DNA from 2 places in the Pseudoalteromonas sp. S2721 genome. Region 2 is predicted to be linked to the other one. Evidence: predicted binding sites of a transcription regulator. Region 2 holds the regulator's gene; the other holds the start of a gene.

Region 1 (18,435 bases), on a different contig from region 2:
AACTAAATTTACCGAAAACAGCAAAAACGGTCGTTATTATGGCTGTTTTTTAAGCCAATATTCATAATTTAATGCAAATTTCATTGCTATGTTCATTTAACTCGTTAAGATAGCAAGTTCACAATGTTAAATTAATGTTTATTTCTTGTTTATTGGTAGATCAAAATGAAATTACCCGATCAAAAATCTTTTCTTTTCTCCGTTATTCTTGCTGTTTTAGGTTTTGTGGTTGTTAAGTTCGCACTTGCAAGCTTAGCTTTAGACCCAGCATTGCTATTTGGTGCAGGCTTATTAATTGGTGCTTTGGTTATTGCAGCACTTTCATCAGCGTCAAGTGAGGAGGCCGAAGTAAAAACAAAAACACTTTATGTTGGCAACCTACCTTATCGTGCTAATGAAGGTGTTGTTCGTGCTTTATTCGAAGAACAAGGCAAAGTTTTCAATGTACGTTTATTAAAAGATAAAAATACAGGTAAACGTCGTGGCTTTGGTTTTGTTGAAATGGCTGAAGCTGATGCAGATAAAGCAATCAATCAATTAAATGATAGCGAATTCCAACAACGTACTTTAAAAGTGCGTGAAGCAAAACAAAAACAAGAGAACGAAGCTAACAGCTTTCGTGAGGGATCTGATCAGTCAGCGTAATAAGCTCAACGCTTAATTGCGAATGACCAATAGGAGCCGTTGCATAATAGTGCAGCGGCTTTTTTTTATCTGTAGTAAGAGTAAAGCCTCGTAGAGCAATTAAACTTTCAACGCGCTTAGCAATCGCTTTGCCTGAGTCAATAAGGAAGATCTGTTGTTTATAGTAGTCACTAATCGCGCTGGCTAGTAATGGAAAGTGTGTACAGCCAAGTACCAGTACATCTATATCTTCTGCTATCGCTAAATTACTCAATACTTTCTCAAGCTTTGCTTTATTGATTTTCTGCGTATGAAATAGTGTTTCTGCAATTTCTACCAGCTCAGTTGAGCCATATAAGCTGACTTGTGTGTCTTGGCTATGAGTACTAATTAAATTTGCAGTATAGCGACTCTTGATGGTTGATGGTGTTGCCAGTAAACCAATATGTTTGCTGTTACTTATAGCGCAAGCAGGTTTTATTGCAGGTACTACCCCGACAACTTCTATACTTGTGTGCTGACGAATAGTATCTAAGGCAGAGGTAGAGGCGGTATTACACGCAATAACTAGAATATCAACTTGTAAGTTTGCTGTCTCGATAAACTGTAGTAGCGCTAAAAGGCGGGCTATGATCGTTTGCTGACTTTGCGCGCCATAGGGCAATAAAGCATTGTCCATAAAATAACTATAATCAGCATCTGGGATCAATGCTTGGATCTGTTCAAGTACGGTTGTTCCACCTATACCAGAATCAAACACCATTATATGAACTGACAAACTGCTTACCTCGGATCATCAAACATCAGCAGTTTGCCATGCAGCTTTATAAAAAGAAAGAAAGGACTATGCCTCTTCTTCTGTTGACGAGCGTAGCTTATTCATTTGTTCGAACATTGCTTTGGTATAATCCACCAGCTTACTGACTTCTTCTTTATCTTGGTTTAACCATTGTAAGATGCCAGCCAGTTCATTTTGCAAACCAATATCGCCCGCTTTATTAAACGCCTGTTTCAAATCGTCATTAAATGGCGCTATTTTCTCAGCAACTTCTTTTTCAGGAGCAGGTTTATATTCTTCATACCCTTTAATCGCTGCTACTGTTTTGGTTTGTTTTAGATCCATGGTAAAGCCGACTAGTTGCTCGTTACCTAAGTTCAGCTCTTTAGCTTGTTCAAAGGCTTCTTCTAATGAACCAGAGAAGAATGTTTCGCTAACACTCTGCAAGTCTTCCATCAATTCATTGATAGCTTGCTGCTCTTGCTCATTTAAATCACCATTGACCGACATAGAGAATGATAAATCACGTGATTGCGAAGACTCAATGAGAAAGGCTTCGTTATCGCCATTTTTGCTATAACTGCTTGCAGACTTACTTTCGTATGCATCAGCAAAGCTAATACTTACTTCGTCACCTTCAGCGGTGGTGAAAGTGTACTCTGCGTTATTACTTAAGCTGATGTATTGAGCTTGGCTAACTGAAACCGCATTAGGTTTAGGATTGAACAAGTCTTCTTCTAATTCATCAATACCTTTAAAGATACCTTCTTTAGACTTTTCGATACCCTCTTCGATGTCATCGTTAAGAATACCTGACTCTTTAAGCTCATCATACGCATCGTCGATGCCCATTTGCACACCTTTACGTGCATCACCTAGCATGCCTTTGAGTTTTTCATCATCAGCACCATCGGCTTTTGCTTTACGAAGTGCACCGCCAACAAAGTCGAGTACGTTTTTCACGATCTCTTCAAAGTCGAACAGCGGTTTATCTTTTTTCTCTTCGGCTTTAGGTAAACCAAGTGCCTCAGCAAGTTTATCATCAAGAACTTTTGCCGCGAGCTCACGACCGCGTTGTTGATAACTATCTTGACGATTTTGAATGGTAGGCTGCTGCAGAGCCTGTTTACCATTGTATTTATTCACATTTGTATTAGGCATATAGCCTAGGTTGCCAATTTTCATGATCCGACTCCATGTTATGGTTAACTCATTATCGGCCAAAAACCAAAGAACTTAAGTTTTTTGTATAAAAAAACGACACTAAAATAAATAACAAAACTAGACAAATCCTCAGCGCTCCCTACAATAGCGCCGTTATAAAGCTAAGAGATAAAAGGTAATCAGCCATGGCGGTTATAAAAATTGATACAACTCAATATGATGCACAATTGAGTGAGAAAGAGCAGCGCATCACCTCACAGTTTCGACGTTTTGGGGTCGAAAAGTTAGAAGTGTTCGGCTCTGATCCTATTCATTACCGCCAACGTGCAGAGTTTCGTGTTTGGCATGAAGGTGAAGACCTGTTTCACATCATGTTTGATCAACAAACTAAAGAAAAGATCCGCGTAGATGAGTTTGACCCTGCAGCACCTTTAGTGGGTGAAGTGATGCAAGCGATGATCGAAAACTTAAAAGACAATGAAGTTCTGCGCCGTAAGCTGTTTCAAATCGATTACCTTTCAAGCTTAAGTGGCGAGATCCTTGTTAGCTTGTTGTATCACAAACAACTAGATGAGCAGTGGCTACAAGCAATTAAAGAGCTTAAAGCAAAACTGAGCACACAGTTTAAGATTGATTTTATTGGCCGTGCTCGTAAGCAAAAAGAAGTGATTGGTAATGACTATGTTATCGAGCGTTTAAACGTAAACGGTAAAGAGCTTATTTATCAGCAAGTCGAAAATAGCTTTACGCAACCGAATGCGAAAGTAAACATCAAGATGCTAGAGTGGGCACAAGCGCTTTGCCAACCCCTCAATAATGACTTACTGGAGTTATATTGTGGAAATGGTAACTTTTCGATTGCTCTTGCGGGTTCATTCGACCAGGTATTAGCCACTGAGATATCAAAATCATCGGTTTACTCAGCACAATACAATATTGCACAAAACAAGGTTGAGAACTTAGATATCATTCGTATGTCGAGTGAAGAGTTCACTCAAGCAATGAAAGGCGAACGTACCTTCTCTCGTTTAGATGGCATAGACCTGAAAAGCTATAACTGCCAAACAATCTTGGTGGATCCACCACGTGCTGGAATGGACACGCTAACTTGTGACCTAGTTGCGAACTACGACAACATTATTTATATCTCGTGTAATCCCGATACCCTAGAACGTGACCTTGATCACTTATGCAAAACCCATGAAGTAAAACGTTTTGCAATTTTTGATCAATTCCCTTACACCCATCACATTGAATCAGGTGTGTTTTTACAACGTAAATAAAATCACTCTGCCAGCGCAGCAAATAGCGCTGGCAACTGCTGCTCGCTGAATACAGCTATACCATTGTCAGTTAACAGCCTTGCAGTTAACCCCATCCCTGAAATTTTCTTTCCTGAATGACTACCATCGTAAATAGTATTGCGACCACATGACGGGCTTGATTCTTTTAACAACGCATAGCGAATGCCCTGTTTTTTGCAAAGTTTAAGTGCTTGTTCTGCGCCATAAGCAAACTGCACTGTGACATCTTGCGCATCTTTGGTAAGTACTCTACCCACTTTGATTTCTGCAGGCGGCCTTGGTGTAGGTAAGCCACCAGCTACTTCAGGGCAGAATGCAACGAGCCTTTCTTGCTGTTTAAGAGTTTCTAAACCAGGATGGAGTAAGTTTTGCGATTGCCCGTCATAACGAACAGGGTTTCCTAACAAACAGCTTGAAACTAATAGTTTTTGCATTTGCTTTACCAATAAAAAAGCTCCGCGAACGGAGCTTTGAATTAAATTTAACTAATTAGCTTATTTATCAGCTAGGTAGTTAATTAAATCTGCCATGCTCTTTGCATCACTGATGCCTGAGTCCGCACCTAAGATTAAGCGATATTTACCATTAACAATAAAAGTTGGAACGCCTTTTAAAGCACCTTTTTGTTGGTAGTATTCTTGGTCGCGTTTCATTTTAGACGCCATAGTACGTACAGAAAAGCTGTTGTAGTACTTATCAAAATCTTCAGCCGATACACCTTGTGAAACAAAGATGTCTTTCATATCAGCTAGTTCGTTAATACGAGCACGCTTACCGTGAATATGATTAAACACAGCGGCTACTAACGCGTCTTTCTGTGGTAACACATTAGCCGTCGCATAACCTTGCGCTAAGATGGTTTGAATTTCTGGGTCACGAGGACCTGAAAAATCAACATGGCTCTTTTTGAATTTAACGCCATCTTTAAGAAGTGTTTTAAGCTCTTTCACAACTGGCTCGAAGTTATTACAGTGTGGGCAGTAGAATGAGAAGAACTCTTTTACTTCTGGCTTTTTAGAAGCGCGTGCATCAATCGTTTCATAATGCTTACCTTCTTCATATTGAGCAGCTGAGGCATTTGCCGCTAAACCTAGCGTGGCAGCCATTAATACAGCTTTTACTAACTTGATCATTACTTCTTTACTCCAAAATTATTGTTTTAATAAAAATTCGACTAATTCATCAAGCATCTGCTGGCTCTTGATGGTATTTAAATTAATTTTGTATTTATCATTGACGATAAAAGTTGGTACACCTGTTAAGGCGCCCATGTCTGAATATTTTTGCTGCTTATCTTGCATCGCTTTTTCAGCGCTAATCACTGGCATGCTTGCAATTTCAGCATCAAACACTTCATTACTAATACCATTAGTTGCAAGTAGTGCTTTAACGTCTTTCATGTCTTTAAGTAAGGCACGTTGTCTATGGATGCTGTTAAAGATTTGATCAGCTACTTGTTCTGCTTTGCCATGTTGCTTAGCAATTAAGTAGGCATAGCTTAAGTTACTTTGAGTTTGCTTAGACACACCGCCTAAAAAGTTAACATGACTTTTTACAAATTCAGTCCCTTCAGGAAGACTTGCCGTTAATGCTTTTGCAACTGGTTCAAACTGAAAACAGTGTGGGCAATAAAATGAAAAGAACTCGGTTACTTGAGGTGTTGCACTTTTCTCAACTTTTAATACTTCGTATTGATTACCTGCTTCAAAATCAGCAGCAAAGGCCGCAAAAGGTAAACATAAAATGAGTAGACTTAACTTTAATTTTTTAAACATTGTTCTCTCGACTTTATTAACTTTAAAAATTTATGGTAATAATTTTAATGGTGCTTCTTGTAGCGCTGCAAGCTGTTCTTTTAACGCTAGTATTTGCTGCTCCCAGTATTTGTCTTCAGCAAACCATGAAAAGTTCCGCGGGAACGCAGGATCATCCCATCTTTTCGCCAACCAGCCCATGTAATGCACCATTCGCATCGCTCTAAGTGGTTCAATCAGCTTTAATTGGCTGTGATCAAAATCGCAAAATTCTTCGTACGCTGCGACTAAAGTGTCTAACTGTAACAGTTGATTGTTACGATCGCCACTGAGCATCATCCAAAGATCTTGAATTGCAGGCCCTTGTCGGCTGTCGTCTAAATCAACAAACATTAATGCATCACCAGACCACAGTATATTGCCGGCATGACAGTCACCGTGCAGACGAATAGTTTCAACATTTTTATACTGCTGTGTGGTTTCTTTGATCACCAAATCTAAAATAGTATAAAAGGCGTTCTCTAATGCCATTGGCACCAAGTTACTTGCCTGTAACTGAACTTTAGCTGTCTTAAGATATTCTTCACAGCTGATCACAGGTCTATGTTCAAATGGCTTTGCTTTTGCTAGTTGGTGCATTCGCCCAATTAAGCGGCCAAGTACATCGAGTTGATCTAAATTATCAACTTCAAAAATACGCCCGCCCACACTTGGGAATAACGTAAACAAATAACCATCATGCTCAAATAAGCTTTGCCCTTCGATAATTACAGGTGCAACAACTGGCACTTCGGCCTCAGCGAGTTCAAATGCAAATGCATGCTCTTCTAAGATTTGCGCCTTACTCCAGCGCTCTGGACGGTAAAACTTAACAACATAACGATGGCCATCTTCTGCTTTAAATTGATAAACACGGTTCTCGTAGCTATTTAATGCCAGCAGCCCTGATTCAGCATAAACACCGATACTTTCAACCGCATCTAAAATTGAATCGGGTGTAAGGTCTACAAAACTAAATTTACTCATAATGCCTCATCATATAAAAAAAGCGGGAAAATCCCGCTTTTTATTCATTCGCTCAGTGTACTTAATTATCGCGCCTTAAAGAAGTTACTCGGCTGTGAAATCTGCACATCAGGCTCACCATCGACAGAAAGTACGAACTCAAACTTCGTCATCGGCTTTTTCAAATCATATGGATCAACAACCAATGACAGTGGCACGTTATAAGACTCGCCAGAAGGTACTGTGAAAGTTTGTTTGCCAATGTACTCAAAGTTATCAAGCCCTTCAACACGAATATTAAAGGTTTGCTGATGCTGAGCTTTGTTAATTACTTTTAGTGTATAGGTGTTTTCAACTAGGCCATTAAAGTCAACACGGTATAGCTGATTACGGTCACGGATGATATCCAACTCCATCGGTTTACGCATCGCAATATTTGCCACCAGCGCCCCTGTTAACACCACTAAGATAACTAAATAACCAATTAACTTAGGGCGCAGTGCGTGTGTTTTGTTGTCTGGCGTTTCTAAGTTGCGTTCTGTGGTGTAGGAAATAAGTCCGCGTGGGTAATTCATTTTATCCATCACCCCATCACACGCATCGATACATGCACCACAGTTAATACACTCATATTGTAAGCCGTTACGAATATCGATCCCCGTAGGGCACACCTGCACACATAAGTTACAGTCGATACAATCACCTAAGCCAAGCTCTTTTGGATCTTGCTTGCGTGAACGTGGGCCGCGGCTCTCACCACGTGCCTCATCATAGCTCACGGTAAAGGTGTCTTTATCGAACATAGCTGATTGAAAGCGAGAATAAGGACAAATGTGTAAACACATAATCTCGCGCATCCAACCCGCATTACCATAAGTACAGACTGCAAATACGGCTAAACAAATATACGAATACGCTGTTGCATCAAGGGTAAAAAGATCAGGTAGCAACTGGCGGATAGGCGTAAAATAACCAACAAAAGTAAACGCTGTATAAAGTGAGAATAACCACCAACTACCGTGCTTGGCGCTTTTTCGCCAAAACTTATCAAAGTCCATCGGGCGTTGATCTAGTTTCTTTCGCTGATTAGCTGTACCTTCAAACTTTTCTTCAAACCAAATAAAAATGAAAGTCCAAACAGTTTGTGGGCAAGTATAACCACACCAAACCCGTCCATAGAAAGTAGTTACTAAGAACAACGCAAACGCCGCCAACATTAAAATGAAAGCAAGGATAGTCAGATCTTGTGGCCAAAGCGTTAAACCAAAAATGTTAAACTTTTGCCCTACCAAATCGAACAGTACAGCTTGCTGGCCATGGAAGTTGATCCAAGGTAGTAGCATGAACGCAAGCATGCCGATAAAACCAATTCGTTGTCTCAACAGTTGGTGTAAACCCGTTACAGCTCGAACATAAATACGGTTACGTGGATTAAATCTATCATCGAGGGAAGCGTTTTCCGGTTTCTGGATTTTTACTTCCGTTGGGATATTTTTAACCTTAATCTGATTATCCATTAAAATTCCTCAACGCCACTAGGAAATAATACTCAAACATATGTTTGCAGTAAGAGGTTTCTGTGCCAATAAGCAAATCAGAATACATCTCATTACGTTCAAAGATTTCTGAAACTTTAAATCTATATATTGCATTATACTCAATCTATGGAAAATTTCAGGGTTAGATTTCATATACGAACTTTTAACTATTTAATCGTATCTGCTTGCTTTTAAAACAACCATTTTATTAAACTTGCAGCTACCACCTATTCATTTAGATCAAAGTTTATTGGACTATGAAAAAATTTCTCATCTTAGTGCTTATAATTTTAGCACTTTTCACAATTGATCATCCTTTGATCAAAGAACCTAGGGACAGGTTACTAGGTGAGGGAGTCGGTATGATTTCTGATGCTAGTAAGGTAAACCGAAGTCCTGCCGCTAATATGGCTAAAAATAATATTAAGTCACAACTTAATTTATCAAACTCAGAGCTTGAGTATATTGAAGACACATTCACTACTGACGATAAACTACAACTCTTTCACCTTCATTATTGCCGTGAAAAAGATATTAACTTGTACTTTTATGGCGAACGCTTGAATCGTGTTTGTAGTATTGTTTCGAATGCGCTTGAAGAAAGGCTAAACAAGTAATGGACTTTTCTGCTTTAAACAAAAAAACCAGCGACTCGTTTGCAAAACAGCGTAATATGTTAAAAAAGCTGGGTAAGGGGCAAACCTTATACTGTGAAGTATGTAAAGGCGCCCTCACCTTAGATTTGAAAACTGATCAGCCAGGTAAAGGCGTTGTACGCTGCGCCAAAGGTTGCACAGACATCCTATTAGAGCTGGGTTAGCTCCAGCCCTCATCATTATATAGCTGGCTATTTACAGCAACGACTTCAATTAGCTCAGCAAAGCCAGCGGCGAATTCATTCATTACTTCATATTGCTGCTGGCATAGTTGCCCTTCAGATAAACCATTATCCGTTGCAAGGGCTGCAATTTCACTCGTTTCAAGGGTAAAAAAGCCTAAACTTTGCAGTGCACTAGCCAACGCCTCTTTAAGCTCATCAGCTAACTGTGGCGCGCTTAATAGCTTGTTAACGTAACCTTGCGCACCATGCATAAAACCTTGGCTCCAATGCTGACATTCTTGAATATCTAGGTATTGTTGCCCTTGCGAGCTCAGCTGTAAGCTCACAGGTAATGCAAAACCCGTTTCGAATACTTGTTCGCTGATCTGTTGATATAAAGCCATAAATGCAAACAGCACTTGCTCATCCATTTGCCCATCAGAACCAGGTGCAACTTCTTCTAACCACTGGTGAACATCAAGCGGCTCAGGAGCACAGATCACCGCAAATAAATAACCTTGGGTTTGCGCCAAGCTAAGCGCATCTTGATGCTGCGCTAAAAACTGACTTAAAAGCTCGCTTTGCTGCTTTGAAAACTCAGGTAATTGCATACTATTCAATTAATCCAATTTAAAAGTTAAGCGGATAACGACCTTCGTTATCAGGACGACCAAGAAACTTCGCAGCATCATGCACTTCTTTCGGTAAGCTTGCTTCAGGTTTAATATAACCAGCTACTTTAAAGTCTAGGTTCGCTTTTAATACTGCATCAGCTTCAAGCCCTAAACGGTTTTCAGGGTCTACAAGTACTGCTACATCACCGGATTTACAGCTTAAACGGCCACTTAAAGGACCAATGCTAAACCAGTTATTCATTCCTTTCACATCAATGTTCGGGCTCGCAATTTCGCCGCTTAGACTTTCACAATAAGGCTCGCCTGAACTGTACTCATCTAAATCTACAATCACACGACCTTGCGCACTAATCGGCAAAGGTAGTTGTAAACGTTGCATGGCACGTTCAACTGTTAAGCGTAAAGTGGTCTTTTTCACAGTAACCGCTTGGTTAAATAAACCGTAAGAAAAATCAGCATGGCCTGAAATATCCGCTTTATCACGAGGATCACCAAAACGTACCGTACCCACTAATTTACCTGTAAACAGTGACCACCCCGACAATTGCCAACGCACATTGTTTAATTGCTCACCATCAAAACGTACCTGCATAATGCGCCCGTTCCATAGCGTGCCACTGGCTTTACCTAATTGTAATTGCTTTGGTAAATGTGGCTTGGCTAAATCAAGTGCAACGGCAGCGGGTGTTTTTACCAGCGTAAACACCAAAAAACACATCACAAACACTGTGATTAATAAAATAACTCTTTTCATCGTTTACTTCTCTAGTACCAAACGACTTACACGCACAAAGCCTGATTTGTCATCTTTACTTAAATCTAAATTCTCGATTAGCACACCATGTGAATTAACCAGTTCATCTAACCATTCAACAAGGTTATTAAACTCAACAGAGTCAATGGTTAAACGAAGTGAATTGTCATTTGGCTGCATTTTGCTAATGATAATTTGATAACGATTACGGGTGCTATTAACGATTTGGCTTAAGCTACGGCTGCTCGTATTACGTGCATTACCACTCGCTTTAAGTTTTACAATACTTTCATCAACCCACGCCAACAGCTCTTGCTGTTTTATTGTGTCTTGCTCTGCTTTTTCGATAGCAGCGTTAAGTGGACGAAAGACCCCCATAACCAGCACAAAAATAACAAACACACCACCTGCAACCATTACAAGTTGCTGCTCTTGTTCTTTTAACGAGCGCCAATAATTGATTATTTGGTTTTTCATGCCGCACCTCGTAACTTAATTTCACCAACGACATAATCACCATCATTGTTCAGCGAGCCTTGATCTACGGTTAAGCCACGCTGTTCTAAAATTGCTTTTACTTTACTGAAGGACTGGAAATCTTTGCCGCGCGCGCGAATACGTAATTCGTTACGACCTTGATCATAGCGAAGCGTTTCTGGTGTGAAGTCGTTTACTTCACTAAAAATCGAGACAAGATCGTTAGTCAAATCTAAGAAGCCAGCAGTGCTGCCACCTTCTATCAATGCAAGTTCGCTGCGAATTTGACTACGGATAAGCTGAGGTCGCACTTTTTTATTTGGAAAAGCACGCTGATAATTAGCAACCACTTCTGCTTTTGCGGCTTCAAGCTGGTTATTTAACTTATAAAGCTCAAGCGACTTAACACCCACACTGCAAACTAGTGCAACACCTGCTGCAATAGCTGCTTTTTGCCAATAGCCCCACCAAATCGCTGATTTTTTCTTAAGCTGATAAACACCTTGGCGAAGGTTGAATTTCACTTCAGGTAACTGCTTAGCAAATAAGGCTAAAGGTAAATCGTATTGCTGCGTTTGAGCACTAAGATTAACTGTATCAGGAAAAGCCGTTGCAGGGCTAAAGTGTGCAACATCAGGGTTACCTAATGCTGTTAAATAGCCAGCAAGCCAGTTCGGCTCTACAGCGGCAATATGCCAGTTACCCTGTTTACATAGCCACTGGCCATTAAGCTCAATAGCGCGTAACTGAGTATTGTCATCAACATCAGGTAACAATAAAGCATCCGGCAGTATTTTATATACTTCGATGCCATGCTCATTAAACTCTGCTAGCCATTGTTCAAACCATTCACGATCGGTCATCGCGATGTTAATAGCGTGCTTTTCATCAACAAGTGTTGGCTCAGCAATCGCTATGAACAAGTCATCAACATCACAGGCTATTTCTTCTTCTAGCATGTAAGGAAGTGCTTGCTCTAACTTACGGTTCCACTTAGTTGGTAGGGTAACTGTTTTAAGTTGTACCTGATCGCTTGGTAAAAGTGCGACTACTTCCCGTGATTGTGCTTTTTCTGTTAGCTCACCAAGTTGTGTTGCATTGGCAATTTCGCCGCTAGCAATTATTTCTTGTTCTATTGGTGAGTAAATTAGCCAGTTAAGGCTGTCTTTTAACGTTTGACCCGTACGGATCAACAATATCTCTGTCACTGTACGCCTCCAAATTTTCGCGCCAGTATCGTTACTGTACCATTAGTGGCATGGAGTAAGGTGGTCATCGAAAAACGCAACTCTGCAAATTCAGCCTGCGTTTGTAGTTTAAAATATTCACTGTTGATACTGAATAGATTTTCAACGGCTTTCACGTTTTGTGCGCCTTGTTGGTTAACCTCTTCAAAAAAAGCTTCTAAATCATCATACCCATCTTGAGGACGTGATGATAATACCGCTTCAGCGCCTGAAAGGCTTAAGCCATCAATAAGCGAGCTTAATAAAATCGCACTTTCTGCAGGTAGTGTATTAACGTTTATTTGCAGCAACTCACTGCCAGGAATAACACACACAAATGGTAAGAGTTTCTCCATAACGAGTGGGTTAAAACCTTTTACCAAACGAAGTTCAGAGGTCGAAGCAAAGTAACTATTTGCCGTCATATATGGGTATTGTCGAGATAAATACTCATCTTCTTCTGCACCCGAGCGATAGGTAATACTATCTTCATCTAACCAATCAAACACACTATCGGCCATGGCTTCTTCTGATTCATCCGTTGGTAAATTCTCAATGTTTTCTAATAATGCCAACAATGCCTTATGTGCTGGGTTCGTTTTATTATTTGGATCCGTCTGCGGATCTGGTTTTACATGCAATGCATTTAAGTTTAAACATGCTTGTAAATCAGTAATCGTGCCACTTAAGGTACCATTATCAACAGGATAAGGAACCCCGCCCTGCTGTGCCCAAATTTGCTCTAAATGCGTTTTATCAGGATCATCTTTTTTAGTTTGTTTTAGTGCTTTAATTGCGAGCTCTTCAGCTGCAAAGGCATACCATTTAGCCTGTTGATGGTTTTGAATATTGCTACTACGCTGCACTTGCACCATTAAATTAGCACTCATTTCAACGGCTAACATCGCAGCCAGCGCCACAATAAATAGCACAATAACAAGCGCCGCACCTTTGGAACGATTCATTGTAGTCATGACTAGCCACCCGTTCCGCTATTATTATTGTTATTACCATTAGCGCCGTTATTACTATTATTTGTTTGAGTAGTTACTTTGCCCTCACCTGGCACCAAAAACACGCGACGAATTGGCTCCTGTTCTATTTTTTGAATAGTGACTGCAACCGCTTTTGGCAGCGCTTTAATTTGCCACTGCTCTTGCCACTCGTCTTTGTCATCTAAAAATTCAAACTTCAGATCTTCAATATCTTCTAAAATAACTTGTGAGCGCGGCTCCATGTTATCTAGTTGATCAACATACACCCGATACACTCGTTCAAGATTATCATCTATCACGCGATAACCAACCGCTTGCAGTTCAGAGCGCGGCAATAGATTAATTGGGTTAATCCAACCATCACGAACAAAGCCAATACCATCGTATTGGCTATCAAGAATATAACGACCAGCCAAAACATACGTGTCTTGAAAATCACCGGCTTCGTTTCGAACCTGACGTTTAGTCATTTGACTAAAATCTTGGTCCATCAAACGAAATAAGGTTTGATAACCATTTAACTCAGCAATCGTCTCGTCTGAGGCTTCTTTTGCTTTGGTTGTCGAATCAAGAATTTGATGGGTCGATAACACCACAAAGGCTAAAATGCCCATGGCGACAATTACTTCAAGTAAGGTAAAACCGCGTTGCTTCACTACTTATCACCTTTATTCAAATAAGTAGAAAGCTCATACACTGGGTATTCAAGCTTTTCATCGGCGAACACGTTAATGGTGACCTTTACAAAGGTTTTATCAGCAGTAGGAACCACGTCCTGACGCCAGTACCATTCAAAACCAGCGAGCGTTTCAGTGCCTTTGACGCCACTTTTGCCTGTCCATTTATCGCCTTTAGCGCGCTGCTCAACCATTACGTTCTCGGCAACCCAAGAAGCATAAGTTTGTTCTTCAATCGACGATAGGTGATTAATGTGCTCACCGGTTGCCTGCATTGCGGCAATACCGGCCATTGCACAAATAGCCAAGGCAACCATCACTTCGAGTAAGGTAAAACCTGCTGACTTATTCATTACTCAGGCTCCATACGAAACTTTACCGGGGCCATAAATTCGCCTTCGATAAAATACTGTGGTTCACGCTCATCTTTAAGCTCGTAAATCAATTGAAACGCACTGACTTCGCCAGAAGATAAAATAAGGACTTGCGGTATTTTGAGCTTTTGCAGCTCAAGTAAGCTGTCTTCGTCACCACCGCTCATTAATTCACGCCAGTTGGACTGCTCTAGCAAGTTATCTTGTGCCCAGGCTAAATCATCAAGGTTAAGAGTGAGTTCAAAGCGCTCATCAACCTTAATTGGGGCAAACAATTTTTCACGGTCAAAAGTAACCCACTTATCACCGTCAAAAACTAAAAATTCAAATGTATCTTGGTCAAGATGAAAGCCCAGCTCAACCTGATTTAAAATCGCAAACTCAGACGCCATATTAATCGTAGTATGTAATCTGAGCGCTTGTTTTTCGAGTTCTTCTTCAGCACCTCCATCAAAACTGTAGGCAACCATTTTGGTGACAAAACCAATCACCACGAGCACCATTAATATTTCGATGAGGCTAAACCCTTTCGCGTGCTTAGCACGGCCAGCCAAACGCAAAAGACCAAGGCTTACCATAATAGTAAGCCTTGATGTGTATAAGCTTTGTTCAGTTGGCTGAATTTAGGCATTATTACTTTTCTTCATCCCAGTTACCGATGTCATCATCAGTACCTGCTTCACCATCAGGACCCATTGAGAAGATATCAATTTTACCGATTTCTCCTGGGCTGATTAGCTGGTAAGGATTACCCCATGGATCTTCTGGTAACTTCTCAAGGAAACCGCCATCAGGAAAACGCTTTGGAATTGGCTCAATGCTTGTTTTATTCACTAGCGCTTCTAAGCCTTGCTCTGTGGTTGGATACGCTTTGTTTTTAAGCTTGTATAGGCTTAACGCATCTTCAATTTGTTGAATATCTAAGTGTGCTTTATCGATTGCAGCTTCTTCTTGCTGACCCATGATATTTGGCGCCACAATTGACATGATCATACCGATAATAACCAGTACTACCATGACTTCTAGTAATGAGAAACCTGACTGTTTGTTCACAAAAATACCTCTAACTTTCTTCAAAAATTTATTATAGAGCGGCAGTGTTAGCTGCTAATTGCTCTAGTGTTCCCTAATTTAAAGACCTACAGCCTTATTCATTGCCATAATCGGCTGTAGTATTGCCATAACAATAAACAATACAATTACCGCCATTGAAGCAATCATCGCGGGCTCTAATAGTTTCAGAGACACGTTTACCATGCTCTCAAACTCACGATCTTGGTTATTTGCAGCACGTTCCAGCATTTGCTCAAGTTCACCTGATTTTTCACCACTGGCTATCATGTGTAGCATCATAGGTGGGAAAAGTTTGGTTTGTTGAAGTGAAGCACGAAGGCTCGCCCCTTCACTTACACGTGTTGCAGCATCTTGCACCGACTTTTTCATTTTTTCGTTAGCCAGTACACCACCAGAGATACGCATCCCTTCAAGTAGCGGCACTGAGCTTGACGATAAAATACTTAAAGTTCGGGCAAAACGCGCCGTATTAACACCGCGAGCTACCTTACCAATGCCCGGTAAATGCAGCACTTTTTCGTCATACCAGTAACGAATATGCGGCTGTTTAAGCGCTTGCTTAATGGCCACAGCTAACACGGTTATAATGACTAAACTAATAAACCAGTAGTTTTGCACAAAATTACTGGCGGCCATTACCCATTCAGTCGTCCAGGGTAATACTTGTTTTGATTTTTCGAAGGTCTTCAAGATTTTAGGTACCACAGTACCTAACAATACAGAGACAATCGCAATAGCAAATACCACAAGAATGGTTGGATACACCATCGCCTGTGTGATTTGACTACGCATATGCTGACGTTGTTCCGTGTAATCTGCTAAACGATTTAAAACTTGGTCTAGGTGACCCGATTTTTCACCAGCTGCCACCATAGCACGATACAAATCATCAAAGACATGCGGAAACTCGCTCATGCCATCAGCTAAGGTATAACCTTCAACAACCTTTGAGCGCACGGCCATAAGCATGCGCTTTAAACGCGGCTTTTCACATTGCTCAGCCACCGCCATGACAGCCCCTTCAACAGGTAATGCTGACTGGATTAAGGTTGCAAGCTGACGGGTGATTAATGCTAAATCTGAAGTCGAAATTTTTGGTTTAAAGAAACTCCCAAATAAAGAGCCCTTTGCCCCAGTAGCTTGCTTTTCACCTTCTGCAGCAGCAACGACCTCTAAAGGCATTAAACCTTGATCGCGCAAAGTTTGGCGGATTTGCTTTACCGTATCGGCTTCAAGAATGCCTTTTTTCTCTTTACCTCTGCCGTCGAGGGCACGGTATTCAAATGCTGCCATGATTAACCTTCCTCACGTGTTACACGCAAGACTTCTTCTAAGGTAGTGCGACCTGCAAGCACGCGATTACAACCATCTTGGCGAATACTTGGGCTATGTTTACGAATATACTTTTCAACACTTTGTTCGCCTTTACCGCTGTGGATCATTTCACGAATTGTTTCATCAACAACCAGCAATTCATGAATACCCGTACGACCGCGATAACCATTAAAGTTACACTCTTCACAACCAACTGCACGATAAATTGTTGGCGGCTCAGCAGGATTAACACCTAGTAACTGACACTCGCGCTCATCAGCAATGTGACCTTCTTTACAGCTATTACACAAAGTACGCACTAAGCGTTGTGACAATACACCGAGTAACGATGATGACAGTAAGAAAGGCTCTACGCCCATGTCTTCCATACGCGTGATAGCACCAGCAGCCGTGTTAGTATGCAGTGTTGACATCACCAAGTGACCGGTTAATGACGCTTGCACACCAATTTGTGCTGTTTCAAGGTCACGGATCTCACCCACCATCACTACGTCAGGGTCTTGACGAAGAATAGCACGTAAGCCACGTGCAAAGGTCATATCAACTTTGGTATTAACCTGAGTTTGACCAATGCCTGGGATCTCGTACTCAATTGGATCTTCAACGGTAAGAATATTACGGTCCCGTGAATTAATTTGGCTCATGCCCGCATACAAGGTGGTACTTTTACCAGAACCCGTAGGACCGGTTACTAAGATAATACCGTGTGGCTTACTGATTAAATCAGCAAACAATTCACGGTTACGCTCAGTCATACCTAAATCTTCTAGGTTCAGGCGTGCGTTGTTTTTATCAAGTAGACGTAGCACGACACGCTCACCAAAGCTTGATGGCATAGTCGATACACGCACATCTACGGCACGTCCAGCAATACGCAAACTAATACGGCCATCTTGCGGAATCCGCTTTTCAGCAATATCTAGTTTCGCCATAACCTTAATACGCGACACCAACAGTGAAGCGAGTTTACGATTCGGCTTTAAAACTTCTTTTAATACGCCATCAACCCTAAAGCGAATTACCAGCTCTTGCTCAAAGGTTTCGATATGAATATCTGAAGCACCTTCTTTAATTGCTTCGCTGAGCATCGCGTTTATCAGCTTGATGATTGGCGCATCATCATCACCTGCAAGGAGATCTTCAGTTTGCGGTAACTCATCTGCAAGCGAGAATAAATCAACCTCGTTGCCGATATCTTCCATCATTTGCTGTGTTTCAGAACTATCACGCTGATAAGAAGCCTCAAGCAACAGCTCAAATTTATCATCAGGTAATTGTTCTAGCGAAAAACCATGACCCGCAATACGACGCACCTCAAGTAAAGCGTTAACATCCAACTCACCGCGGTAATAAACTGTCCAGTTGTCTTGATCTTTACCTAACAGCACACCTGTGCGACGCGCATACGAGAATGGCAACCGCTTAGTTGGCAAGCTAACAAGATCATCACTTGTTAGCAGCTCATCATGATTAGCTGATACGTCTGATGCTAGCTCGTCATTGATTTCAGAAATTGCATTAGTCATCATTGCGCTCATTCGCGTTTTGTTGTTTTAGATATTCTTCGTAAGTTGGTGGTAATACTAAGGCATCATCCCACTCTGGAAGAATTGGCGCATCTTCTAATGGCATTAAATCAATACCATCTTCTTTTTGTTTGTGTTGTTCGCCACGGATAAAGTTATATTTTGAGTGGCTTAATTTATTCATGCTGATGCCATCACGTACAATGGTCGGGCGAATAAATACAATCAGGTTACGTTTACGCTTACTGGTGCTGGTTGAGCGGAATAAATGGCCAAGTACTGGGATATCACCTAATAACGGTACTTTAGAAACACTTTCTTGCACATCTTCATCAATCAAGCCACCCAGTACAACCATGCCGCCATCATCAGCCA
Region 2 (8,157 bases):
CTAATTACCATAAGCGCACTTATTATAGGTGGTCACTGGTTCACGCAAGAGCTTATGGACTATTTTACCCGTTTAGTGATGTCTATACCGGAGATTGCAGGCTAAATGGAATTTCCATTTGCGGTCATTATTCAATGGCTCAGCGACTTTTTGCTGCCATTAGTGCGTATTAGCTCAATGATTATGATCATGGCAGGCCTTGGTGCGAAGAATGTACCAAGCCGAATTAAGCTTGGTTTAGCTGTAGTTGTAACCTTTGTTGCTGTGCCTATGCTGCCCCCTGCGACTTTCAACAATCTTTTTTCGTTTGAGATGATTCTTGTGGTCATTCAGCAAATGCTTATTGGTGTCGCGATTGGGTTTGCATCTGTTTTATTGCTAAATACTTTTGTTCTTGCTGGGCAAATACTCGCGATGCAAACAGGTCTTGGTTTTGCGTCCGTAGTTGATCCATCGAATGGTCTGAGTGTACCCGCTGTGGGACAATTTTATCTAATCTTGGCGACCTTGCTTTTCTTTGTGTTCAATGGCCACTTAATGATGATTCAAATGGTCATTCATAGCTTTGAAGTGCTACCAATTGATGGCAATTGGTGGGCGGTTGATCATTACTGGGATATCGTTACTTGGGGTGGTTGGATGTTCACCACAGCCTTGGTGCTTGCTTTAGCTCCACTGACAGCCATGCTTGTTATTAACATGTCGTTTGGTGTAATGACCCGAGCGGCACCGCAGTTAAATATTTTCTCAATTGGCTTTCCGTTTACCTTAGTAGCTGGTCTTGTGATTATTTGGGCAACATTAGGCAACTTTATGACTCAATTTGAGTTTCAGTGGTTAAAAATGGTTGAGTTAATGTGCAGCCTTGTTGGTTGTACACCTTAGGAGCGCGCCATGGCTGAAGATTCTGGTCAAGAAAAAACCGAAGAACCCACGCAGAAAAAAATTGATGATGCCAAGAAGAAAGGTCAGGTTGCCCGCTCAAAAGAGCTAGGTACCATGTTTGTGCTTATTTTTTCTGCAGTTTCACTCTTATTGTATGGCCCTGAAATTGGTAAAGGTCTTTATAATATAATGGGACGTTTATTAAGCCTTAACCGTAATGAAACCTACGACACCACTAAGATGTTTTCAGTGTGGGGAATTGTTGCGGATGCATTGTTATTCCCTATGGCAATGTTTGTGTTGATCATCGTCATAGCCGCTTTTGTTGGGAATACTTTACTGGGGGGTTATAACTTTAGTTGGCAAGCGGCAGCCCCAAAAGCAAGTAAGATGTCGCCAGCTAAAGGTATTAAGCGTATGCTTGGCCCTCAAGCAGGAGTAGAGCTAGTTAAGTCTATTTTAAAATTTGTAGTGGTTGCAGGCTTTGCTGTGTTCTTAATTAATACTTTCTTTGATGAAATACTGCACCTAAGCATTGAAAGCGCGCCCGGAAATTTTATCCATGCACTCGAAATACTATCTTGGATGTTCTTGGGATTAACTTGTACGTTAATCATTATTGCTGCAATAGATTCTCCTTATCAAAGTCACAAACACCATAAACAGTTAAAAATGACCTTACAAGAGGTAAAAGACGAATTTAAAAACTCTGAGGGTGATCCGCAAATAAAAGCGCGTATTCGCCGTACTCAGCGTGAAATGTCGCAAAGGCGTATGATGCAAGACGTGCCTGATGCAGATGTGATCGTAACTAACCCGACCCATTATTCTGTAGCACTAAAATACGATACAGCTAAAGCCGGTGCGCCTATTGTTCTTGCCAAAGGCGTGGACGAGCTTGCTATGCAAATTCGTAAAGTGGGCAAGGGGAATGACGTGCCAATTGTTGAATCACCCATGCTTACTCGTGCGCTGTATCACACCACCGATGTTGGTCATCAAATACCTGATCAGCTATTCACTGCCGTTGCACAAGTGTTAGCTTATGTCTTCCAGTTAAAACGCTTCCAAAAAGGGCGCGGTAAACGTCCTGTACCACTCAATAAAAAGCTCCCAATCCCCGATGCCTACAAATACTAAACAGTAAATTTATAACTTGGAATAGTTATTGCAAATTCCGTGTAGTGTCAATTTTTTGAAATTGTTGGATTATGGAATTTAAAGCGGTATTACAACAACTTAACAGAGATAAAAAAGAATATGCGAAGGGTATCGGCACGCCGTTAATGGTACTTGCTGCGCTGGGTATGGTGATTTTACCCCTGCCGCCATTTCTTTTAGATATTCTATTTTCGTTTAATATCGCGTTAGCACTGGTGGTGTTACTGGTTACAGTTTACACCATGAAACCCCTTGAATTTGGTATGTTCCCTGCGGTTCTACTGATTGCAACCATCATGCGCTTAGCGCTGAATGTCGCCAGTACCCGTGTAGTATTACTCGAAGGTCATAACGGCGGTGATGCAGCCGGTAAAGTTATCGAGGCCTTTGGTTCGGTGGTTATCGGCGGTAACTATGCAGTTGGTTTAGTGGTCTTCCTGATTTTAATCATTATTAACTTTGTGGTTATCACCAAAGGTGCAGGTCGTATTTCTGAAGTATCAGCTCGCTTTACTCTTGATGCAATGCCGGGTAAACAAATGGCGATTGATGCTGATTTAAACGCTGGTTTTATCAGTGCAGAGCAAGCCCGTGAACGCCGTGAAGAGGTTACCCGCGAAGCCGATTTCTATGGTTCAATGGATGGTGCGAGTAAGTTCGTAAAAGGCGATGCAATAGCGGGTATCGTTATTCTAGTGATTAACATCGTTGGTGGTTTATTTGTTGGTATGATCCAACATGATTTATCGTTCAGCCGTGCGATGGAAGTGTACACCTTACTAACCATTGGTGATGGTCTAGTTGCACAACTGCCTTCACTGTTACTGTCTATCGGTACTGCAATCGTTGTTACCCGTCAAAATGAATCGCACAATATGGGCGACCAAGTTAAGACACAGCTAGGTAACGAAAAGTCTTTGTATATCGCATCTGGTATTTTGATCATCATGGGTCTTGTGCCAGGTATGCCGCATATTGCATTTTTAAGCCTAGGTGGATTACTGGGTTACCTTGCTTACTTCACCCAACAACAAAAAGCCAAAGCAGAAGCTGAAAAAGCAGAGCAAGAAGCAAATGGTGGTGCGCCAGGAACAGGTGTTGCTAATAAACAAGAGCAAAAAGAACTGGGTTGGGATGATGTTCAACAGGTTGACGTTATTGGTTTAGAAGTGGGATATCGCTTAATTCCACTGGTAGATCAATCTCAAGGTGGTGAACTATTAAATCGTATCAAAGGTGTGCGTAAGAAATTGTCTCAGGAACTTGGTTTCTTGGTACCTCCTGTGCATATCCGCGATAACTTAGAGCTTGACCCAAATGCTTATAGAATCACTATGATGGGGGTTTCAAGCGGTGAAGGTGAGCTTAAGCATGGTGATGAGTTAGCGATTAATCCAGGCCAAGTATTTGGTCCAATCAAAGGGGTTGCCACAAAAGATCCTGCATTTGGGTTGGATGCGGTTTGGATCAAACCAGATCAAAAAGATGAAGCGCAGTCACTTGGCTACACAGTCGTTGATTCAGCAACTGTGGTTGCAACTCATATCAGCCAGTTACTTACTAACAGTGCTGCTTTACTGCTTGGTCATGAAGAAGTACAAAACTTACTAGATATGTTAGCGAAGAGTCATCCACGCCTTGTTGAGGGACTGGTTCCTGACGTATTACCACTCACTACTATCGTAAAAGTGCTACAAAACTTACTCAATGAAGGGGTGGCAATTCGCGATATGCGCTCGATTGTTCAAACCCTTGTTGAGTATGGCCCACGTAGCCAAGACCCTGATGTACTAACGGCTGCAGTGCGAATTTCACTGCGCAGATTGATCGTTCAAGATGCTGTTGGTATGTCTTCTGAGATCCCTGTCATAACCTTGGCGCCTGAGTTGGAACAGATGTTGCATCAGTCACTTCAGAATGCAGGTGACGAAGGTGCCGGAATAGAGCCAAGCCTTGCAGAGCGACTTCAACAATCATTGAATGAAGCGCATCAAAACCAAGAAATGGCCGGTGAACCTTCGATACTGTTAACGTCAGGAATGTTAAGAACTGTGTTATCTCGCTTTGTTAAGTACACCATCCCAGGTTTAAGGGTGATGTCTTACCAAGAGGTACCAGACGAAAGACAGATTAAGATTGTCAGCTCAGTAGGCCAACAATAGGATAGTAAAGGGGTTGAACCATGAAAATTAAACGTTTTTTTGCTAAAGATATGCGCACAGCACTGAAAGAAGTGAAAGATGAACTAGGTGTTGATGCGGTTATTATGTCGAACAAAAAGCTTGCTAACGGCGTTGAAATCGTTGCAGCTGTTGATTACGACAAAGCAGCCCCGAAAGCCGAAGCTAAACCAGCAGTGGCACAATCAGCACCTACTCCACAGCATAACTTTGTTAAACCTGAGCCAATGCGTGCTAAACCTGAGCCGCAAGCGAAAGTTGCTGATAGCCTACAAGCGTTACTTGAGCGTCAAGCCCCACGCCCTCGTTCGCCAGAGCTTGCGTCAATGTTTAGTCAATCTGGTATTGATACGAGTGAACACTATCAAGCAAAAGAGCCAAGCTTTGAGCAGCAACAGCCTGAATATAAGCAAGCTCCTCGTTATCAACCGCAGGCAGCACCTCGTGTACAAACTCAAGCTCATAGCCTTGGTTTTGATGACGATTTAGATTCAGGTTTTGATGATTTAGATTCACCCGCTGAGCATAAAAACTCAGCACCTGCGAATCAATCAGAAATGACGACTATGCGGGAAGAAATGAATGCGATTCGTCAATTACTTGAACACCAAGTATCTGGCTTAATGCAACAAGATATGGCTCGCCGCGATCCGACTCGTGCATGTATGATTGACCGCTTAGCGGGTATGGGCATTGAACGTGATGTTGCTGAACAAATGGCCTGTTTCATTCCTGATGATGTATCACGTCAACAAGCGTGGCAAGCATTACTGCAAATGGTTGAAAACCAAATGCATACAACGAATAACGAAATCCTACGTCAAGGTGGTGTATTCGCATTAGTGGGCCCAACGGGTGTTGGTAAAACAACGACTGTTGCGAAATTAGCTGCACTGGGCGCACAAAAATATGGTGCTGATAAAGTGGCGTTGATCACCACTGATACATATAGAATTGGTGCCTACGAACAATTGGCTACTTATGGTCGTATTATTGGCTGTGGTGTTAAGCAGGTAAAAGATGCGAATGAATTAGCTGAAGTGCTATACCATTTACGTAATAAGCGTCTAGTATTAATAGATACAGCGGGTATGAGCCAACGTGATTTACGTTTAACTGAGCAATTAAACACCTTAATGCGTAATCAGCGTGTTGATATTCGTAGTTATTTAGTATTGAGTGCGACAGCACAGATAAATGTGTTGCAAGAAACCGTAAGACACTTTAAAAAGGTTCATCTAAGTGGCTGTATCTTCACTAAATTGGATGAATCTTTAAGTTTAGGTGAGATTATTAGTATAGCGATTCAAAATCGCCTGCCAATAGGGTATCTTACTAACGGTCAGCGTGTTCCTGAAGATATTCGCGTAGCGAATGCTGAAAAACTAGTGAAAAAAGCTGAACAATTGTATTTAAAACGAGCAAAAGCACAACATTCACGACGTCAAGCAGTAGCGTCGAACACAGTAGGGATGTATGATTAACACAGTATTAGATCAAGCAAGCGGCCTGCGCAAAATGAATCAAAATAATAATAGTGGCGTTAAAGTTATCGCTGTGACTGGCGGTAAAGGTGGAGTGGGTAAAACCAATGTTTCACTCAACACCGCAATCGCATTAGGGCAGCAAGGAAATCGTGTATTAGTACTAGATGCCGATTTAGGTTTGGCAAACTGTGACGTGATGCTTGGCCTTCGTGTTGAACGTAACTTATCTCATGTTTTGTCAGGCGAGTGTGAGCTTGACGAAATTCTCGTTGAAGGTCCTGCAGGTATAAAAATTGTACCAGCGACGTCTGGTTCGCAAAGCATGGTGGAATTAACACCATCTGAGCATGCAGGCCTTATCCGCGCTTTTAGTGAGTTAAACACCGAGTTTGATATTTTAATTGTCGATACCGCTGCAGGTATTTCTGACATGGTATTAAGCTTTTCTCGTGCAGCCCAAGATGTTGTTGTGGTTGTATGCGATGAACCTACCTCAATTACCGATGCTTATGCGCTTATAAAAGTGCTTAGCCGTGAGCATGGCGTATATAAATTTAAAATTGTTGCCAATATGGTGCGCAGTTTGCGTGAAGGGCAAGAATTATTTGCTAAACTTTCAAAAGTAACGGATCGCTTTTTAGACGTTTCAATGGAGTTGGTAGCTACCATTCCTTATGACGAGAACATGCGTAAATCTACGCGACGTCAAAAGGTGATTGTTGAATTATTTCCAAACTCACCAGCTGCGGTGGCGTTTAAAACATTAGCAACAAAAGCAGTTAAGTGGCCGATCCCTAATCAACCTTCTGGCCATTTAGAATTTTTCATTGAAAAACTAGTAAACGGCTAACTATGACAACATCGGTGAATAAAGCGATGGGATATCAATCAGCACAAAACTTAAATGCGATTGTTGAAAAACATGCCTCTTTAGTTAAAAAAGTGGCGTGCCATCTAATTGCTCGTTTACCTGCCAGTGTCCAACTCGATGATTTAATTCAATCAGGCATGATAGGCCTAATTGAAGCATCAAAAAACTTTGATGCTAGCAAAGGGGCTAGTTTCGAAACTTTCGCTGGAATTCGTATTCGTGGTGCGATGTTAGACGAAATTCGTAGAGGTGACTGGGCACCACGCTCAGTTCACCGAAATGCTCGCCTTGTGGCTGAAACCATTTCCGAATTAGAAAGCACGCTAAATCGTGAACCTAAAGATACAGAAGTCGCTGAAAAACTTGATATAACGCTCGATGAGTACCATCATATTCTACATGATGTAAATTCTAGTAAAGTATTAGGTATAGAGGACTTAGGCGTTGATGAAGACGTCATTACACCTGTAGGTCAGGATTTAGGACTAGACAAACCGTTTAATAACGTTAAAAATGAGCGGTTTAACCAGTCTCTATTAACGGCTATCCAATCGTTACCAGAAAGAGATGCACTTGTTTTGTCTTTGTACTACAACGACGAAATGAACTTAAAAGAAATAGGACACATACTCGATGTTAGTGAATCGCGTGTGAGTCAGATACATGGTCAGGCGATGATTAAGCTCAAAGCAAAAATCAATGACTGGATTAATTAGTAGTAAGTAAATATAGGTTCAAACCTCACCGGAGGATGTTTTGGATAAAAACATGAAAATTCTTGTTGTTGATGATTTTTCTACAATGAGACGTATCATTAAAAATCTATTAAGGGATTTAGGTTTTACCAATGTGCAGGAAGCTGACGATGGGTCAACAGCATTGCCAATGCTACAAAATCAAGAATTTGATTTTGTTGTAACAGATTGGAACATGCCAGGTATGCAAGGCATTGATTTGTTAAGAGCAATTCGTGCTGATGATAGCCTTAAGCATATTCCTGTATTAATGGTGACAGCTGAAGCGAAAAAAGAACAAATTGTTGCTGCTGCTCAAGCGGGTGTTAATGGCTATATCGTTAAACCATTCACTGCTGCGACACTTAAAACCAAATTGGAAAAAGTGTTTGAACGTTTAGGTTAATCTAAGGGGAGAGGCTTATGTCAGCACTAGCTGCGCCTCAAATAAGTTTAGAGCAAGCTCGTCAACTTGTTGAGTTTCTTGAAAATGGTGAACAAGAAAAAGCTGATCAGCTGATACTTGAAACAGCATCAAAAGAACAATCAGAGCTGTTTGCTGAAATCGGTAAACTGACGCGACAATTACATGAAGCGCTAAAAAACTTTGATCTAGATACTCGTCTTTCAGATTTAACTACCGATGCGATCCCAGACGCTAAGCAGCGCTTAAATTATGTTATGGAAATGACAGAAAGCGCCGCTAACAAAACCATGGATGCAGTTGAAGCTAGTTTACCTATAGCGCAACAACTTGCAGATGAAATAGCGACGATTAAACCAACGTGGGATCGTTTAATGAGCCGAGAAATAGAGCTCGGTGAGTTTAAAAAGCTATG

What was found. The regulator FliA, encoded in region 2, starts transcription of late flagellar genes. The targets are predictions, from matches to a motif close to CTAAAGNTNNNNNNNNNNNNGCCGATA.
Region 1: a site for FliA is predicted at 2,617-2,643, ahead of CWC02_RS17370 (DUF5610 domain-containing protein). Genes of this name have one in related genera too.

Annotation. Positions count from the first base shown of each region.
Region 1 covers NZ_PNCZ01000054.1:6,375-24,809, reverse strand. The annotation lists gene CWC02_RS17380 (RNA recognition motif domain-containing protein) at 166-645, shown strand; gene murI (glutamate racemase) at 608-1,402, opposite strand; gene CWC02_RS17370 (DUF5610 domain-containing protein) at 1,469-2,587, opposite strand; gene trmA (tRNA (uridine(54)-C5)-methyltransferase TrmA) at 2,752-3,849, shown strand; gene CWC02_RS17360 (2-thiouracil desulfurase family protein) at 3,852-4,304, opposite strand; gene CWC02_RS17355 (thiol:disulfide interchange protein DsbA/DsbL) at 4,365-5,003, opposite strand; gene CWC02_RS17350 (thiol:disulfide interchange protein DsbA/DsbL) at 5,022-5,645, opposite strand; gene CWC02_RS17345 (serine/threonine protein kinase) at 5,676-6,650, opposite strand; gene ccoG (cytochrome c oxidase accessory protein CcoG) at 6,716-8,146, opposite strand; gene CWC02_RS17335 (hypothetical protein) at 8,425-8,784, shown strand; gene CWC02_RS17330 (hypothetical protein) at 8,784-8,987, shown strand; gene CWC02_RS17325 (YecA/YgfB family protein) at 8,984-9,598, opposite strand; gene CWC02_RS17320 (type II secretion system protein N) at 9,618-10,376, opposite strand; gene CWC02_RS17315 (type II secretion system protein M) at 10,380-10,853, opposite strand; gene gspL (type II secretion system protein GspL) at 10,850-12,061, opposite strand; gene gspK (type II secretion system minor pseudopilin GspK) at 12,058-13,044, opposite strand; gene gspJ (type II secretion system minor pseudopilin GspJ) at 13,056-13,730, opposite strand; gene gspI (type II secretion system minor pseudopilin GspI) at 13,730-14,104, opposite strand; gene CWC02_RS17290 (prepilin-type N-terminal cleavage/methylation domain-containing protein) at 14,104-14,703, opposite strand; gene gspG (type II secretion system major pseudopilin GspG) at 14,759-15,178, opposite strand; gene gspF (type II secretion system inner membrane protein GspF) at 15,257-16,492, opposite strand; gene gspE (type II secretion system ATPase GspE) at 16,495-18,060, opposite strand; gene gspD (type II secretion system secretin GspD) at 18,053-18,435, opposite strand, start outside.
Region 2 covers NZ_PNCZ01000040.1:1,028-9,184, reverse strand. The annotation lists gene fliQ (flagellar biosynthesis protein FliQ) at 1-105, shown strand, start outside; gene fliR (flagellar biosynthetic protein FliR) at 106-885, shown strand; gene flhB (flagellar biosynthesis protein FlhB) at 895-2,025, shown strand; gene flhA (flagellar biosynthesis protein FlhA) at 2,097-4,208, shown strand; gene flhF (flagellar biosynthesis GTPase FlhF) at 4,229-5,710, shown strand; gene CWC02_RS15110 (MinD/ParA family ATP-binding protein) at 5,703-6,563, shown strand; gene CWC02_RS15105 (RNA polymerase sigma factor FliA) at 6,590-7,300, shown strand; gene cheY (chemotaxis response regulator CheY) at 7,341-7,724, shown strand; gene CWC02_RS15095 (protein phosphatase CheZ) at 7,742-8,157, shown strand, end outside.